4 regions of the Streptomyces sp. NPDC088810 genome follow, and region 2 is predicted to be linked to each of the others. Evidence: riboswitches for the same ligand, from Rfam matches in the RefSeq annotation. Region 2 holds a riboswitch; each other region holds the start of a gene.
What was found. A riboswitch is a leader RNA that binds a small molecule or an ion and turns the genes downstream of it on or off. The one in region 2 is predicted to bind cobalamin.

Region 1 (4,203 bases), on a different contig from region 2:
GAGGCCGTGGACGGCTCCGGCGCGGGACTCGACCTCGTCCTCGATGTGCTCGCCGAGGATCTGGAAGCCGCCGCAGATGCCGAGGACCGGGCGCCCTTCCGCGGCCCGCCGGACGAGGGCGTCGGCCAGCCCCCGCTCCCGCAGCCACTGGAGCGCCCGTACGGTCCCGCGCGTGCCCGGGACCACCACGAGGTCGGCGTCCGCCAGCTCCTCCGGCCGGTCCACGAACCGCACCACGACACCCGGTTCGGCGGCCAGCGCGTCCACGTCGGTGAAGTTGGACATCAGCGGGATCGCGCACACGGCGACCCGCAGCACGTCCTCGCCGACCGGGGGCGTGACCGTGGACTCCCGTACGGTGCCCCGCAGCGACACCCGCAGCCCGTCCTCCTCATCGATGCCGAGCCCGTGCCGGAAGGGCAGCACACCGTACGTCCGCCGTCCGGTGAGATCCCGGAGCATGTCCAGGCCGGGCTCCAGCAGGGAGACGTCGCCGCGGAACTTGTTCACCAGGAACCCGGCGATCAGCTCCTGGTCCTCCGGCGAGAGCAGGGCGACCGTGCCGAAGAAGGACGCGAAGACACCCCCGCGGTCGATGTCGCCCACGACGAGCACGGGCAGCCGCGCGTTGCGCGCGATCCCCATGTTGACGATGTCGGTCCGCCGCAGGTTGATCTCGGCCGGGCTGCCCGCCCCCTCACAGATCACCGCGTCATACGTGCCCCGCAACTCGGCCAGGCAGTCCAGCACCGTGCCCAGCAGCCGCTGCTGGCGCCCGCCGTGGTACCCGCGCGCGCTCAGCTCGCCCACCGGCTTGCCGAGCAGCACCACCTGGCTGCTCTGCTCGCCGCCGGGCTTGAGCAGCACCGGGTTCATCAGCGCGGTCGGCTCGATCCGGCAGGCCTGGGCCTGCATCGCCTGCGCCCGGCCGATCTCGGCGCCCTCGCGCGTCACGAACGAATTGAGGGACATGTTCTGGGCCTTGAACGGCGCGACCTTCACGCCCTGGCGGACCAGCCAGCGGCAGATACCGGCCGTCACGACGCTCTTGCCGGCGTCGGAGGTTGTGCCGGCGACGAGGAGACCACCGTTCACTTCCCGCGTCCTTTCAGCAGTCGGCGCACGGCGAGCGTGCTGCCGAGGGCGAGCAGGCCGACGCGGCGGGAGAGCCGTACGGCCCGGTCGATGTCGGTGACCCGGACCGGCCGTCCGGTGGCGCCGTTGAGCACCGGGCGGTGCTCGACCCGGCCGCCGTAGGAGAGCGTCCCGCCCAGGCGGACGCCGAGGGCACCCGCGAAGGAGGCCTCCACGGGCCCGGCGTTGGGGCTCGGGTGCCGGCGCGCGTCGGCCTTCCAGGCGCGCAGGGCGCCCCGCGGATCCGGTCCGGCCGCGGCGGCGAGTACGGCGGTCAGCCGGGCCCCCGGCCAGCCGGCGACGTCGTCGAGGCGGGCGGCGGCCCAGCCGAAGCGCCGGAAGCGGGGCGACCTGTGACCCACCATCGCGTCCAGGGTGTTGACCGCCCGGAAGCCGAGGAGCCCCGGAACCCCGGCCGCCGCGCCCCACACGAGGGCGCCCACCACCGCGTCGGAGGTGTTCTCCGCGACCGACTCGACCACGGCCCGGGCGATGCCGTCGGCGTCCAGCGCCTGCGGGTCCCGGCCGCACAGGTGGGGCAGCCGCGCCCGGGCCGCCTCGACGTCCCCGGACTCCAGCGCGCGCCCGATCGTGCGGGCCTCCCGGGCGAGCGAGGTGCCGCCCACGACGGCCCAGGTGGCGGCGGCGGTCAGCGCGACGGAGGCGGTACGGGAGGGGCGTACGGCACGCGCGGCCAGCGCCCCGAGCGCGACGGCGCCGCCGGCGCACACGGCGGTGTGCAGGGCGCCCCAGCCGCGGTGGTCGTGCCACAACGCGCCTTCCACGGCGCCCGCCGCCCGGCCGAACGCGGCGACGGGATGCCCGCGGCGCGGATCGCCGAGAAGCAGGTCCCCCAGGACGCCGGCGGCGGCGCCGTACGCGTATGTGCGATCGGCACCCATCGGCTCAACCGGCCGTGGGGACGGGAACGGGCCTGGTACGGGTCCTCGATGGGCAGCCGAGCATGGCGATATGTGTCCTCACTCAGGGTGTCCGCGCCCTGGTTCGACGTGAATCGGCGGTGAGAGTTCCTGGCTCCCGGGGTTCATTCCCCGGTGACAGTGGCGGGACCGCGCCGGATTCGCACCGGCTTCCTCTCCTGCCGCCGTACATGGCCCGGGCAGTCCACCACGCCCCCGGAACGGCCGTCAACTTGCCTTTGACCTGGGAGGGGAGAGTGTGCCGATCCCCACACCGCGGGGCGTGCGGGCCGTTCGGGGCTACGGCAAAGGCTCCCCTCCGCGGGGAGGGGAGCCTTTGGGTGGATCGGTCAGGCCTTGGCCACGATCAGGTTGATGCCGTACGCCACCGCCGCCGCGCACGCCGCGAAGCAGAGGTAGGCGCCGGTGACGGCGAGGCCGGCGGAGCCGCCCTGCGCCACGGCCTTCTCGCGGCGGTTCAGGCCCGCGATGCCGAGGGTGAACAGGGCCACCAGGCCCACCGTGACCACGAGGCTGACGCCGAACACGGAGCCCAGGGCTGCCCAGTCGATCTTCATAGTGCTTCCTTCGGTAACCGGGTGCTCGGGGTCAGACCGCGGCGGCCGGCGGGCTGGCCGTGGCCGGTTCGGCGGGGGCGGTGGTCTGCTGCGGGAACGCGAGGTCCAGATCGGCGGCGACCGTGCCGGTGGGCGGCGGGATCACGGCGGCGATGGCGGTGGTGACCACGCCGGCCGGCTCGTCGGTCTCCTCGACCACGTTGGTGTGGTCGACGACCTCGCGGCGGGAGATCTTCCAGATCGCGGCGCTCGCGGCGACGAGGAAGACGGCGACGACGGCGGTGCCCCAGTCACCCAGGCCGGTGACGAACTCGGCACCGGCGCCGACCAGCGCGGCGGCCGGCAGGGTCAGCGCCCAGGCGACGAACATGCGGGTCGCGGTGGACCAGCGGACCACACCGCCCTTGCGGCCCAGGCCCGCGCCCATCACCGAGCCGGAGACGACGTGCGTGGTGGAGAGGGAGAAGCCGAGGTGCGAGGAGGCCAGGATGGCGGTCGCGGCGCTGGTCTGCGCGGCGAAGCCCTGGCGCGGCTCCAGGTCGGTCAGGCCCTTGCCCATGGTGCGGATGATGCGCCAGCCGCCGATGTAGGTGCCGAGCGCGATGGCCAGGCCGGCGGAGAGGATCACCCAGGTGGGAGGGTTCGAGCCGGGGGCGAGCGAGCCGCCGGCCACGAGGGCGAGGGTGATGATGCCCATCGTCTTCTGGGCGTCGTTGGTGCCGTGGGCCAGGGAGACCAGGCCGGCGGAGGCGATCTGGCCGGCGCGGTAGCCCTTGCGGGTGGCCTCGCCGTCCGCGGTCCCGCCGATGCCGTAGGAGAACCGGGTGGCCAGCAGCGAGGCCAGGCCCGCGACGATCGGCGCGGCGACGGCCGGCAGCAGCACCTTGGTGACCAGGACGTCACCGTGGACGGCGCCGAAGCCGGCGGAGGCGACGGTGGCGCCGACCAGGCCGCCCATCAGGGCGTGCGAGGAGCTGGAGGGCAGGCCCACCAGCCAGGTCAGCAGGTTCCAGAGGATCGCGCCGACCAGGGCGGCGAAGATGACCTCGGGACGGATGCCGGTCTCGTCGACGAGACCCTTGGAGATCGTGTTCGCGACCTCCACGGAGAGGAAGGCGCCCACAAGATTGAGGACGGCGGACATGGTCACCGCGATCTTCGGCTTCAGGGCGCCTGTGGAGATGGTGGTGGCCATCGCGTTCGCGGTGTCGTGGAAACCGTTCGTGAAATCGAACGCGAGAGCGGTGACGACCACTATCGCGAGGATCAGCGAGAAGCTTTCCATTTACCCAGGCAATCGTTCGAGGTCATTGGCTGGTCGAACGTAGGCAACCTGGGTGAACGGAAGATGAACTGAGGCGGGCGCGAGGGTGTCAGTAACGCGCGCGAGAGATTCCGCTTGTGTCCCTCGCCCCAGGCGCCGCTTGGCTACCGGCCCCGCGCCAGGATCTGCAGCCGGCTCAGGGAGCCGTTGAAGAGATTCTGGTCACCCGGCAGCCGGCCCGTGGTGGCGTACTGCCAGAACGTCCAGTAGTGCCAGCCGCCCGGCAGCGTTCCCGGCCGCGAGGTGC
Region 2 (4,203 bases):
TCGGGAAGGGATCTGCGCCCGGGAAGCGGCCCCGCCCGGGAGGTGGCGCGCGTTCGGGAAGTGGTGCGCGCTCGGGAAGATCTGCGCCCGGGCCTGGCAATCGATGGCCGGGAACGGTCGCGACGGCCCGGCCTGATCTATCGTCGGCACGACGGAAGGAGTCCGCCGTGACCGGTCAGCCCATTCCCGTGATCATCGACTGCGACACCGGGGTCGACGACGCCCTGGCCCTGCTGTTCGCCGTACGCCACCCGGGACTCGACCTCAGGGCGGTGACCTGCGTGGCCGGGAACACGGACGTGGACGGGGTGGTCCGCAACACCCTCACCGTGCTGGAGCAGGCGGGCGCCCCCGACATCCCGGTGGCGCGCGGCGCCGAGCGCCCCCTGCTGGAGCCCGCCCGCTCCGCCCCCGTGCACGGCGCCGACGGCATGGGCGACCTGGGCCTGCCCGCGCCCGCCCGGACCCCGGTGGCCGTCGACGCCGTCACCCTGCTGCACCGCGAGATCCTCGCCTCCCCGCGCCCGGTCACCCTCATCCCGACCGCGCCGCTGACGAACATCGCCCTGCTGCTGCGCACCCACCCGGAGGTGACCCGGAACATCGAGCGGATCGTGTTCATGGGCGGCGCGGTGGCCACCGGGAACGCCACCCCGGTCGCGGAGTTCAACGTCTGGCACGACCCGGAGGCCGCGGCGATCCTGCTCACCGCCGGGGTGCCGATCACCATGTACGGCCTGGACGTGTTCCAGCAGGTCGTCGTGGACAGCGCCGAGGTGCACCGGCTGCGCACCAGCGCCGAGCCCGGCACCCGCCTGGCCGGCGAGCTGCTCGCCCACCGGCCGGCCCACCAGGGCGAGCCGCCGGAGGCCGAGGAGGCGGGCGGCCTCGGCGACGCCGGCGCGGTGTGCGCGGTCGCCGACCCGGTGGGCATCACCACCCGCCTCCTCCCGGTCGAGGTCTCCCTCACCCCCGGCCCGACCCGCGGCCAGACCGTCGTCGACCGCCGCCCCCGCCTGGGCGAGTCCGAGATCCACGAGGGCGGCCGTGAACGGGCCCTGATCGACGTGGCCCTGGAGGTGGACGTGGAGCGTTACGTGAAGCTGTACCTGGAGACGGTCCGCCGCTAGCTACTCGGCGGCGGCGGAGGCCGTCCAGCGTTCCTCCACCCGGGCGACCTTCCAGTACGCCAGTGCCGCCGCCCACACCAGCACGAACAGGCCGACGATGAGGTAGCCGACGTTGTCCAGGTCGAGGCCGGCGATCCAGCCGGTGACGTCGTCGTGCAGGCCGAACTTCTCGTGCAGGACGCCGACCAGCTCGATGGTGCCGATGAAGAAGGCGACGGCGATGGACAGGCCGGTGATGGCGAGGTTGTAGAAGACCTTGCGGACCGGGTTGGAGAACGCCCACTGGTAGGCGAAGTTCATGAACGTGCCGTCGAGCGTGTCGAACAGGCTCATCCCGGCGGCGAAGAGCAGGGGCAGGCAGAGGATCGCGTACCAGGGCAGCCCGGCCGCCGCGCCGGAGCCCGCCATCACCATCAGCGTGACCTCGGTGGCGGTGTCGAAGCCGAGGCCGAAGAGGAAGCCCAGCGGGTACATCTGCCCGGGCCGCGAGACGGACTTCGTGAGCCGGCCGAGCATGCGGTTCATGAACCCCCGCGAGTCCAGGTGCTGCTCCAGCTCCTTCTCGTCGTACGCCCCCGCGCGCATCGCCCGGAACACCCTGAGGATGCCGACCAGCGCCACCAGGTTCAGGGCGGCGATGAGGTACAGGAACGTCCCGGAGACCGTCGTACCGAGGAAGCCCAGCACCTGGTGGGTGGTGGACCCCTCGTTCATCACCCGTCCGGCCAGCGAGGTGCCGCCCGCGATGAGCAGCGCCAGCAGCACGACGACACTGGAGTGCCCCAGCGCGAACCAGAACCCCACCGACACCGGCCGCTTGCCGTCGGCCATCAGCTTGCGGGTGGTGTTGTCGATCGCCGCGATGTGATCGGCGTCGAAGGCGTGCCGCATGCCGAGGGTGTAGGCGGTGACGCCGAGCCCGACACCGAAGACCTCGCTGCCCACCTTGTAGCGCTCGGGGGCGACGAGAAGAAAGAGGATCCCGAAGGCGACGACGTGCAGGGCGACGATCACCGCCAGCAGTCCCACCGTCTTGACGGTGTCCTCACGTCGCCAGCGGAAAGACGCAGCATCGGCCATCGGTTCACGCTCCAACACCTCGTGGATCACTTCGTGACTGCCGTGGCCGGTCTCCTGGCTGACGGGTCGAACGTCCGCCGTCCCTGCCTTCCCGGTCGTACGACCAGTGGCCCGGCGCGAGCCGGACGGAACGGGAACTCCCCGATCACAGTGGCGAGGGCCGCGTCGACCTTCCATCGACTTCCCGAACACCACGGCCCGCCCACCGTAGGGGGGCACGCGGTTTCCTGCATAGCCGCGTACCGGCGCAGGTAGGCAAGATCACAAACGAGGTGCGCCCTTCGCCGCCCGGCGCGTGGCGCCGTACCGTGCGTTCCCTTTCCGGGCAATGTGGACAGATACAGATTCCGTACCGTCGTCCGTCCCCCATGGGAGCCCGTATGGCAGACCTCTCGCCGGATCTCTCGTCCAGGAACCCCGACTGGTGGCGGCAGGCCGTCATCTACCAGGTCTATCCGCGCAGTTTCGCCGACGCCGACGGTGACGGCCTCGGTGACCTGCGGGGCATCGCCGAGCGGATGGACCACGTGGCCGCGCTCGGTGTGGACGCCCTGTGGCTGAGCCCCTTCTACCCCTCCGAACTCGCCGACGGCGGCTACGACGTCATCGACCCGCGCGGGGTCGACGAGCGCCTCGGCACGCTGGACGACTTCGACGCCCTGGTCGCCGAGGCGCACCGGCTCGGGCTCAAGGTCGTCGTGGACATCGTCCCCAACCACACCTCGCATCTGCACCCCTGGTTCCAGGAGGCGCTGCGTGCCGGGCCCGGCTCGGCCGCCCGGGAACGCTACGTCTTCCGGCCGGGGCGCGGGGCGCACGGGGAGCTGCCGCCCAGCGACTGGCAGTCGGTGTTCGGCGGCAGCGCCTGGCGGCGGGTGCCCGACGGGGAGTGGTACCTGCACCTCTTCGCCCCGGAGCAGCCCGACCTGAACTGGGACAACGAGGAGGTACGCGCCGACTTCCGCACCACCCTGCGGTTCTGGTCCGACCGGGGTGTGGACGGCTTCCGCGTCGACGTCGCCCACGGCCTGGCCAAGGACCTCACCGAGCCGCTCCGGGACGTCGGCGACATCGGCGCGACCGGCGAGGAGGCGCTGCCCCGGGTGGCGCCGGGCAGCCACCCGTACTGGGACCGCGACGAGGTCCATGAGATCTACCGCGACTGGCGCAAGGTCTTCGACGCCTACAGGCCGCCCCGCATGGCCGTCGCCGAGGCCTGGGTGCCGGGCGCCCGCCGTGCCCTGTACGCCCGCCCGGACGAGCTGGGCCAGGCGTTCAACTTCGAGTACCTGGAGGCCCGCTGGGACGCCGAGGAGCTGCGGGACGTCATCACCGCCTCGCTGGCCACGGCCCGGACCGCCGGTGCCTCCGCGACCTGGGTGCTGTCCAACCACGACGTCGTACGGCACGCCTCCCGGCTCATGCTGCCGCCCGGCACCGACCCGGCCGCCTGGCTGCTCTCCCACGGCACCGCGCCCGCGGTCGACCCGGCGGCCGGTCTGCGCCGGGCGCGGGCGGCGACCCTGCTGATGCTGGCGCTGCCCGGTTCGGCGTACCTCTACCAGGGGGAGGAACTGGGACTGCCCGAGGTCGCCGACCTGCCCACCGAGGTGCTCCAGGACCCGATCTGGGAACAGACCGGCCATGTCCGCAAGGGCCGCGACGGATGCCGGGTGCCGCTGCCGTGGACGACGACCGGACCGTCGTACGGCTTCGGGCCCGGAGCCGGCTGGCTGCCGCAGCCGGCGTCGTTCGCGGCGTACGCCGTCGAGGCGCAGGCCGGCGCCGAGGGCTCCACGCTGGAGCTGTACCGCACGGCGCTGCGGCTGCGCCGCAAGCTGCTGGAGGGGGAGACGCTGGCCTGGACGCCGGACGCGCCCGCCGCCGTGCTGGACTTCGCCCGCAGCGAGGGCTGGCGCAACGTCACCAACCTGGGCACGGACCCGGTCCCGCTGCCGCCGGGCGAGATCCTGCTGGCCAGCACGCCTCTGCC
Region 3 (4,203 bases), on a different contig from region 2:
TCCTGCAGGCCCATCGCGCCGAGGCCGACCGGGCGCCACTTGGCGTTGGAGCGGCCCGCCTGCTCGGTCGGGTAGAAGTTGATGTCCACCACGCGGTCGAGGAAGGTCACGGCGGTGCGGACGGTCTCGTCCAGGCGCTCCCAGTCGATGTCCTCGCCCTGCACGAAGGCGCCGAGGTTGATGGAGCCGAGGTTGCAGACGGCGGTCTCGCCGTCGCTTGTGACCTCCAGGATCTCGGTGCAGAGGTTGGAGGAGTGGATGACGTTGCCGGGCAGGGCGGTCTGGTTCGCGGTGCGGTTGGCGGCGTCCTTGAAGGTCATCCAGCCGTTGCCGGTCTGCGCCAGGGTGCGCATCATCCGGCCGTACAACTCCCGCGCGGGGAGCGTCTTCTTGGCCAGTCCGGCGGCTTCGGCCTTGCGGTAGGCGGCGTCGAACTCCTCGCCCCACAGGTCGACCAGTTCGGGGACGTCGGCGGGGGAGAACAGCGACCACTGCTCGTCGGCGTTGACCCGGCGCATGAACTCGTCCGGGATCCAGTGCGCGAGGTTGAGGTTGTGGGTGCGGCGGGCGTCCTCGCCGGTGTTGTCCCGCAGCTCCAGGAACTCCTCGATGTCGGAGTGCCAGGTCTCCAGGTAGACCGCGGCCGCGCCCTTGCGCCGGCCGCCCTGGTTCACCGCGGCCACGGAGGCGTCCAGGGTCTTCAGGAACGGCACGATGCCGTTGGAGTGCCCGTTCGTCCCCCGGATCAGCGAACCCCGCGAGCGGATGCGGGAGTACGACAGGCCGATGCCGCCGGCGTGCTTGGAGAGCCGGGCGACCTGGTGGTAGCGGTCGTAGATGGAGTCCAGCTCGTCCAGCGGCGAGTCCAGCAGGTAGCAGGACGACATCTGGGGGTGCCGGGTGCCGGAGTTGAACAGGGTGGGGGAGGACGGCAGGTAGTCCAGGCGGCTCATCAGGCCGTACAGGGACGCGACTTCGTCCACCGAGCGGGTCGTGTCGTCCTCCGCCAGACCGCTCGCCACGCGCAGCATGAAGTGCTGGGGCGTCTCGATCACCTTGCGGGTGATCGGGTGGCGCAGCAGGTAACGGGAGTAGAGGGTGCGCAGGCCGAAGTAGCCGAACCGGTCGTCGGCGGAGGCGTCGACCAGCGCGTCGAGCCGCTCGGCGTGCAGGCGCACGAACTCGGCGGTGCGGTCGGCGATGAGGCCCTCGCGGTGCCCGACCACGACGGACTCGGTGAAGGACGTCACGCCCTGCGAGGCGGCCTCGTCCCGGATGGTGAGGGTCAGCAGCCGGGCGGCCAGCTTCGAGTAGGCGGGGTCCTCGGAGATCAGGCCGGCGGCCGCCTCCGTGGCCAGCTCACGCAGCTCCGCCTCGTCGGCCCGCGCGGACCGGCCGCGCAACGCGGCGGCGGCGATCCGGCCCGGGTCCGCGTCGGGCAGGTCGGCGGTCAGCTCGGTCAGGGTCCGCAGCAGTGCGGTACCGGGACCGTCGGTCTCCAGCTCGCTGACTGAAGCCGGGTCGGCTGGCGCGATGGTCACGTGGGGCTCTCCCTCGCTCGGCACGGGGGCCTGGCGGAGGGCAGGGGGCAGCCACGAGCGCGCACGGCGTCGCGTCCACCGGCCCACTCCACGAGGCCCGGACGTTCAGAACCCACCCGGACCGGACGTCCGGGTGTGCTGCCGACAGGTCCTCGGACTCAACAGGCGTGCGGATGCACGCAGGTACACCGTTGCGGGACAGTTCCGGACTCACACCGGATTCCCCTGCGGCGACAGCGATCACGAGCATACATCTAGTGCCGGGTTCCCGTGGCACCCCCAGATGTTGTGCCGGTCCGGTGTCGGAGAGGCAACTCGTACGTCGGCCTGTCCCGGCCGCAGGGCCGGCCGGGGGCCACCGGAGGCGACGACGGTGTCATGGGCCCCGGCTGTGATCGCGCCCGGTCGTCGTACGCGTCGGGAGCGGCCCGCCGGTACGACGACGGGCCGCCGGAGGTGCCTCCGACGGCCCGTCGAGCGGCGGCTGCCTAGTGGCTGGCGCCTGCGGTCGCGGGGGGCAGCTCCACCTGGACGCCCGGGTCGCCGGCGTCGGCCGTGTAGTCCTCCGGCCTGGTCTCGTCGACGCCGTCGGGGGCCTTCACGGCCCGCAGGACGACGGTCAGGACCACGGTCACCGCAACGTTCAGGACGAACGCCGTCAGGCCGATGTAGCCGATCTCGCCGATGCCCGGGATCTCCTTGGCGTTGCCGCCGAAGTGCTTCTGGGTCGGCGAGGCGATGCCGTACGCGGCGGCCGTGCCGTAGATCATGCCGACCGCCCAGCCGGTGAGCAGTGCCCAGCGGTGGAACCAGCGGGTGAACAGGCCGCCGACCAGGGCCGGGAAGGTCTGCAGGATCCAGATGCCGCCCAGCAGCTGGAAGTTGATCGCGACGGTCTTGTCCATGGTGAGGACGAAGACCAGGGCGCCGACCTTCACCAGCAGCGAGACCAGCTTGGAGACCTTGGTCTCCTGCGCGGCCGTGGCGTCGGGCTTGATGAAGTCCTTGTAGATGTTGCGGGTGAAGAGGTTGGCCGCCGCGATGGACATGATTGCCGCCGGGACCAGGGCGCCGATGCCGATCGCCGCGAAGGCCACGCCCGCGAACCAGTCCGGGAACATGTCCTCGAACAGCTGCGGGATGGCCAGCTGGCCGTTGGTGACCTTCACTCCGGCCGCGATCGCCATGAAGCCCAGCAGGGCCAGCAGACCCAGCATGAGGGAGTACAGCGGCAGGATCGTGGTGTTGCGGCGGATCACCTCACGGCTCCTGGACGACAGGGTCGCGGTGATCGAGTGCGGGTACATGAACAGCGCCAGCGCGGAGCCGAGGGCCAGCGTGGCGTACGTCCACTGGTTCGCGTCCGCCGGCGCCAGCGCGCCGCGCGGCTTGTTCGTGGCCGGATTCACCTGGCTGAACGCGTGGCCCGCCTTGGCGAAGATGTCGTCGAACCCGCCCAGCTTGATCGGGATGTAGATGATCGCCACACCGATGACGATGTAGATCAGCGTGTCCTTGACGAACGCGATCAGCGCGGGGGCGCGCAGGCCGGAGGAGTACGTGTAGGCCGCCAGCACACCGAAGGCGATCAGCAGCGGCAGGTCCTTCACGAACCAGTTGGTGTTCTCGCCGCCGCCGACGCCCATCACGTCCAGCACCGCCTGGATGCCGACCAGCTGGAGCGCGATGTACGGCATGGTCGCCAGGATGCCGGTCACCGCCACCGCCAGCGACAGGCCCTTCGAGCCGAACCGGCCGCGCACGAAGTCGGAGGTGGTGACGTACCCGTGCCGGTGCGAGACCGACCACAGGCGCGGCAGGAAGGTGAAGATCAGCGGGTACACCAGGATCGTGTACGGCACCGCGAAGAAGCCGGACGCGCCCGCCGCGTAGATCGCCGCCGGTACCGCGACGAAGGTGTACGCCGTGTACAGGTCACCGCCGAGCAGGAACCAGGTGATCCAGGTGCCGAAGGACCGGCCGCCCAGACCCCATTCGTCCAGGGACTGCTCGTTCTCGGCCCTGCGCCAGCGCGCGGCCAGGAAGCCCATGACCGTGACGGCCAGGAAGAAGAAGATGAAGACGCCGAGCGCGACGCCGTTGACGCCGTCCTTCACTTCGCCGCACCCCCCTGCGCGCCCTGGCGGGAGCGCTGGTCACGCTGCCAGAGCTTGTACGCCAGCATGGTGAGCGCGGTGGAGATCAGCACCCAGAGCATCTGGTACCAGTAGAAGAACGGGATCCCGATGAACGCGGGATCCGTCTTGGCGTACGAGCCGACCCAGAGCATCGCCACGAAGGGCGCGACGAGACACAGGGCGATGATCACCCGGCCCGGTGTCACCACCGGCGGTCTCACTTCAGGCGTTTCGGACATGCCACGGCTCCGTCCCCTCGCTGATCACCTGTGTAATGCGCAGGCAATCTAGGTGACGCCGTCGTGGGAGTGGAAGACCTCGTCCGCATATCGGTATCTCGATTCGGCGAACGTGCCCGGCGGTTACTCCGCGGGCCGCTTCAGCCGGGCCACGAACTTGTACCGGTCACCGCGGTACACCGAGCGCACCCACTCCACCGGCTGGCCCTCGCGGTCCAGCGAGTGGCGGGAGAGCATCAGCATCGGCAGGCCCACGTCGGTGCCGAGCAGACCCGCCTCGCGGGG
Region 4 (4,203 bases), on a different contig from region 2:
CCCGGCCCGACGACCTTGGAGAACTTCGCCGCCAGGCGCAGCCCGCACTCCTCGGCCTCCCACTCGGCCTCGGCCGCCGCCGCGGCGGGCGAGCGGGTGGCCATGGCCGCCACCCGGTCCCAGGGGACGTCGTCCTCGGCGCGGGACAGCAGCCGGCGGGCGGCGGCGGGCAGTCCGGCCGGGTAGTGCACGTCCAGCGTGCCGTAGTGGATGTGGCCGATCTCGTGCCCGGCGATGACGAACTTGTGCGGGTCCGGGGCGCGTTCCTCGACCACGACGATGTAGTCCTCGTCCCGTGCCAGGGTGATCCCGGAGACGTCGAGGCCCGGCGGGAAGGCGACGAACTTGAGCCGGACCGGGCGGTCCAGCTGGGGACTGAGCGTGGCGCACAGCGCGTGCAGGAAGGCCTCCGGCCCGGTCGGCGGGGTGAGGCCGCGGACGGTGTCGCGTACGAGCCGGTCGAGGAAGCGCCTCGGGGACCTCGGGTGCTTGGAGGGGGCCGCCGGCCGAGGACGCCTGGCCGGCTTCGGGGCCCCGGCGGTCGGTTCAGGCACGCCCGGTGCCCTCCGCCCGCTCGGAGGCAATGATCATCTCGGCCAGGTCGGCGAGGGTGGCGAGCTGCCGGGCGTTCATCTGCGGGGCCCGGGCGGCCAGTCGTACCAGCCCGCTCTCGCGCAGCCGCAACAGCGGGTCCGCCTCGGCCTCCAGGGCCTGCAGCACCGGTTGCAGCGCCTCGTGCAGCGCCTCCGGCTCGTCCGCCGTGAAGAAGCCCGCGGGCAGGCCGAAGAAGCGGCGCAGCCGGTCGGCGTGTTCCAGGCTCGGCATCCCGCTCTTGCGCCACTCGCTCAGCCACTGCCGGCTGGTTCCGGCGATCCGGGCCAGCTCGTCCAGCGAGTACCGCTTGCCGTCCGGGCGGCGCCGGCTCTCACGGATGAAGTCCAGCCGCTGGCGCACGCGTTGGGCCAGGCAGGCCTCGGGGGCCCGGCCGCCGGAGAGCAGTTCGACGACGACGCCCACGGGGATGCCGGTGCGGTAGGAGAGGCCGGCCACGTCGAGGGCCTCCGGCAGTCGTCCGGGGCGGCCGGTCAACTCGCCGAGCCGGTCCAGGACATCGGCCAGCGAGGCGTAGGCGTCACTCACCGAGGTCCCCCCTGGGCGTGTCATCCGTTCGGTGGCTGGGCTGACGCGAGGCTACCCGTTCGCCCGTTCGGCGACCAGACGTGACAACGCTCCCTGCCTAATAACGCAGCTATCGTTGACAGTTAGGGGCGCCGTGGGTGAGGATCACTGCACGGAGAGCAAGATCCGACCCGCCCCGGGTGCCGCCTATGGGGGAGCGGCACCCGGGGTGTTTCTTGTCCGCCCTCTCCTCGAGGAAGGTCCAGGCACCATGGCGCAGCCCGTCGTGCTCCTCGGGGCCGGCCGCCGGGAGACGTGCGACGAGTTCCCGCTGGCCCGGATCGCCGCGCTCCGCCCGGTCGTCCTGGTCGACCCGGACCCGCCCGCCTGGGCGCGCCCGTACCTCTCGGCGCACCTCGCGGCCGACCCGGCCCGGGAGACCCAGGCGGCGGAGGCGGTCCTGGCCCACACGGCCGGGCATCCGGTCGCCGGCGTCCTGACCTGGTCCACCGAGCACCTGGCCGCCGCCGCGCGGATCACCGGCCGGCTGGGCTTACCGGGCCTGCCGTACGAGACGGCCGCGGCCTGCGCCGACCCGGTGGCGTTACAGGCCCTGCTCCTGCGGCACCGGCTGCCGACGGCCGGCCCCGGTGACCCGGAGCAGACGCCCGACCCGCTGGTGTCCGCCGAGACGGTGGTCCTGGACGACGAGGTCCGCATCGTCGCCCTCACCCGTACGACCCCGGGCCCGCCGCCCGCCCGTGTCGCGCTGCGGCACTGCGTCCACGCCCACGACGGCCTCCTGCACAACCGTTTCCTGCGCCAGTGCGTCGAGCGGACCGTCCGCGCCCTGGGCCTGGCCCACACGGTCGCGCACGTCACCCTCCGGCTGACGGCCCGCGGCCCCCGCGTCCTCGACGTCGCCCCGCACCTCCCCGGCGACCTGATCCCGCTGCTCGTGGAACGCGCCACCGGTGTCGACCTGGCCGCCGCCGCGGCCGCCCTCGCCACCGGCCGGCACCCCGAACTGACCCCCACCCGCCAGCGTGCCGCCGCCGTCCAGTTCGCCTACCCGACCGTGACCGGCCGCCTGACCCACCTCCGCCTGGACCCCGCCGCCGACCACGACCCGGCCGCCGACCGCATGCTCCTCACCCACCGCCCAGGCGCCCCGGTGACGGCGGCCCCGCACGCGAACACCGGCGACCGCCTGGCCCACTGGGTGGTCACGGCCGACAACCCCACGGACTGCGAAACGGCCCTGCGCCGCCTGGCCCGCCACCTGACGGCAACGGTCCTGCCGACGACCGACGTGTACGCGGCCTAGGCCCCGTCCACCGCCCCCCGGCCCGTGACCCCAATCACCGCCCCCCTGTGCCCACAGCCACCCCTCGGCCTCCGCGGGGCGGCCGGTAAAGTGGCGGGGTCGTCATCACACCCGTACGGGGGGAAGCCGGTGTAATTCCGGCGCTGACCCGCAACCGTGTGCCGCCGGAAGGGGCGGTGAGCCGGACTGCCCCGGGCGGGACGTTGACCGGCTCGCGTGCGCCGGCGGTCCGCCGCGCACGGCACCGTCGAGGTCTACGGAGCCGAGCCGCCCGGGGTGTCTCCCGTGCGCTGCCCGGCTCCCCACAGGAGAGGCAGTCGCCGACCATGAACGTCCGCCGCAGTGCCGCGGCTCTCGCCGCCGTAGGCGTGCTGGCCGCCGCCGCGCCCGCCACGGCCGCCGACCCGTCCCCGTCCGCGCCGCCGAAGGCGACGGTCCCGCACGGCCTGTACGGCAAGAGCGACCCGACGTACGACGGCGTGTGGCGGCAGTCGCTCACGCTGCTCGCCCAGCGCACCCTCGGCTACCGGCCCGCCCCCGCGGCCGTGGACTGGCTCGGCGGGCAGCAGTGCGCGAACGGCTCCTTCGCCGCCTTCCGCGCCGACACCGCCAAGCCCTGCGACGGCAAGACCAAGTCCGACACCAACAGCACGGCCGCCGCCGTCCAGGCCCTGGCCGCGACCGGCGGACACGGCGGTGCCGTCGGCAAGGCCGTGAACTGGCTGAAGTCCGTGCAGAACAAGGACGGCGGCTGGGGTTACTACCCGGGCGGCTCCAGCGACGCCAACTCCACCTCCGTCGTCATCGGCGCGCTCACCGCGGCCGGCACCGACCCGGCGAGCGTCCACACGTCCGGCAAGTCGCCGTACGACGCGCTGCCCGCCTGGTCCATCCCCTGCGACCAGGACGGCGGCGGCGCCCTCGCCTACCAGCCGGACAAGAAGGGCAAGCTGCTCGCCAACGCGGACGCGACGGCGGCCGGCGTGCTGGGCGCGCTCGGCAAGGGGTTCGCGGCGGAGGCCGGCAAGTCCCCGGCGCAGGACGCCTGCGCGGAGGCCGACCACCCCACCCGCGAGCAGGTCGCCGACAACGCCGGCGCGTACCTGGCGACGACCCTCGCGAAGACCGGGCACCTCCGGTCGACCCTGCCCGGCGCCAAGGACCAGCCGGACTACGGCAACACCGCGGACGCCGTCGTCGCGCTCGCCGCGGACGGCCGGACCGAGCCGGCGAAGAAGGCGTACGCCTGGCTGGAGAAGAACGCCGGCCCGTGGGCGGTGCAGAGCGGCCCGGCCGCGTACGCCCAGCTCATCCTCGCCGCCCACGCGATCGGCGAGCAGCCGGGCGACTTCAACGGCACCAGCCTGGTCAGCTCCCTCAACGCGCTCGGCCCGGCCCCGTACATGGACTCCGCCACGGGGCACTCGGAGAGCACGGAGAAGTCCGACGACTCGAACACCGGTGTCTGGTGGATCGTCGGCGTCGGGCTCGTCGCCGGCATCGGTATCGGCTTCCTGCTGAGCGGCCGGAAGAAGCGCCGGCCGTGACCGTCGTCCGCCGTGCCGTGCCGGTGCTCGCCGCCGGGCTCGCCGCGCTGCTACTCCTCGCCTCCGCCGGGCCGGCCGGGGCCGCCGGCTACCGCTACTGGTCCTTCTGGGAGCGCGCCGGCGGGCACTGGACGTACGCCACCCAGGGGCCGGCGACCGTCCGCCCCGACGACGGCGCGGTGCAGGGCTTCCGGTTCGCGGTGAGCGCGG

Region 1: linked by a shared signal. The riboswitch ahead of ACIP4Y_RS06410 (cobalamin biosynthesis protein) and the one ahead of ACIP4Y_RS22380 (HoxN/HupN/NixA family nickel/cobalt transporter) in region 2 are both predicted to bind cobalamin.
Region 3: linked by a shared signal. The riboswitch ahead of ACIP4Y_RS29060 (ribonucleoside-diphosphate reductase subunit alpha) and the one ahead of ACIP4Y_RS22380 (HoxN/HupN/NixA family nickel/cobalt transporter) in region 2 are both predicted to bind cobalamin.
Region 4: linked by a shared signal. The riboswitch ahead of ACIP4Y_RS03655 (prenyltransferase/squalene oxidase repeat-containing protein) and the one ahead of ACIP4Y_RS22380 (HoxN/HupN/NixA family nickel/cobalt transporter) in region 2 are both predicted to bind cobalamin.

Annotation. Positions count from the first base shown of each region.
Region 1 is NZ_JBIVJQ010000001.1:1,394,225-1,398,427, forward strand. It holds gene ACIP4Y_RS06405 (cobyric acid synthase) at 1-1,095, opposite strand, end outside; gene ACIP4Y_RS06410 (cobalamin biosynthesis protein) at 1,092-2,036, opposite strand; cobalamin riboswitch at 2,137-2,279, opposite strand; gene ACIP4Y_RS06415 (hypothetical protein) at 2,405-2,632, opposite strand; gene ACIP4Y_RS06420 (anion permease) at 2,664-3,917, opposite strand; gene ACIP4Y_RS06425 (lysozyme) at 4,061-4,203, opposite strand, start outside.
Region 2 is NZ_JBIVJQ010000007.1:18,165-22,367, reverse strand. It holds gene ACIP4Y_RS22385 (nucleoside hydrolase) at 168-1,130, shown strand; gene ACIP4Y_RS22380 (HoxN/HupN/NixA family nickel/cobalt transporter) at 1,131-2,210, opposite strand; cobalamin riboswitch at 2,237-2,421, opposite strand; gene ACIP4Y_RS22375 (glycoside hydrolase family 13 protein) at 2,591-4,203, shown strand, end outside.
Region 3 is NZ_JBIVJQ010000010.1:257,180-261,382, reverse strand. It holds gene ACIP4Y_RS29060 (ribonucleoside-diphosphate reductase subunit alpha) at 1-1,541, opposite strand, end outside; cobalamin riboswitch at 1,667-1,801, opposite strand; gene mctP (monocarboxylate uptake permease MctP) at 2,030-3,658, opposite strand; gene ACIP4Y_RS29050 (DUF3311 domain-containing protein) at 3,655-3,918, opposite strand; gene ACIP4Y_RS29045 (GntR family transcriptional regulator) at 4,042-4,203, opposite strand, start outside.
Region 4 is NZ_JBIVJQ010000001.1:804,179-808,381, reverse strand. It holds gene ACIP4Y_RS03670 (hypothetical protein) at 1-554, opposite strand, end outside; gene ACIP4Y_RS03665 (helix-turn-helix transcriptional regulator) at 547-1,140, opposite strand; gene ACIP4Y_RS03660 (hypothetical protein) at 1,391-2,446, shown strand; cobalamin riboswitch at 2,526-2,655, shown strand; gene ACIP4Y_RS03655 (prenyltransferase/squalene oxidase repeat-containing protein) at 2,773-3,993, shown strand; gene ACIP4Y_RS03650 (SCO2322 family protein) at 3,990-4,203, shown strand, end outside.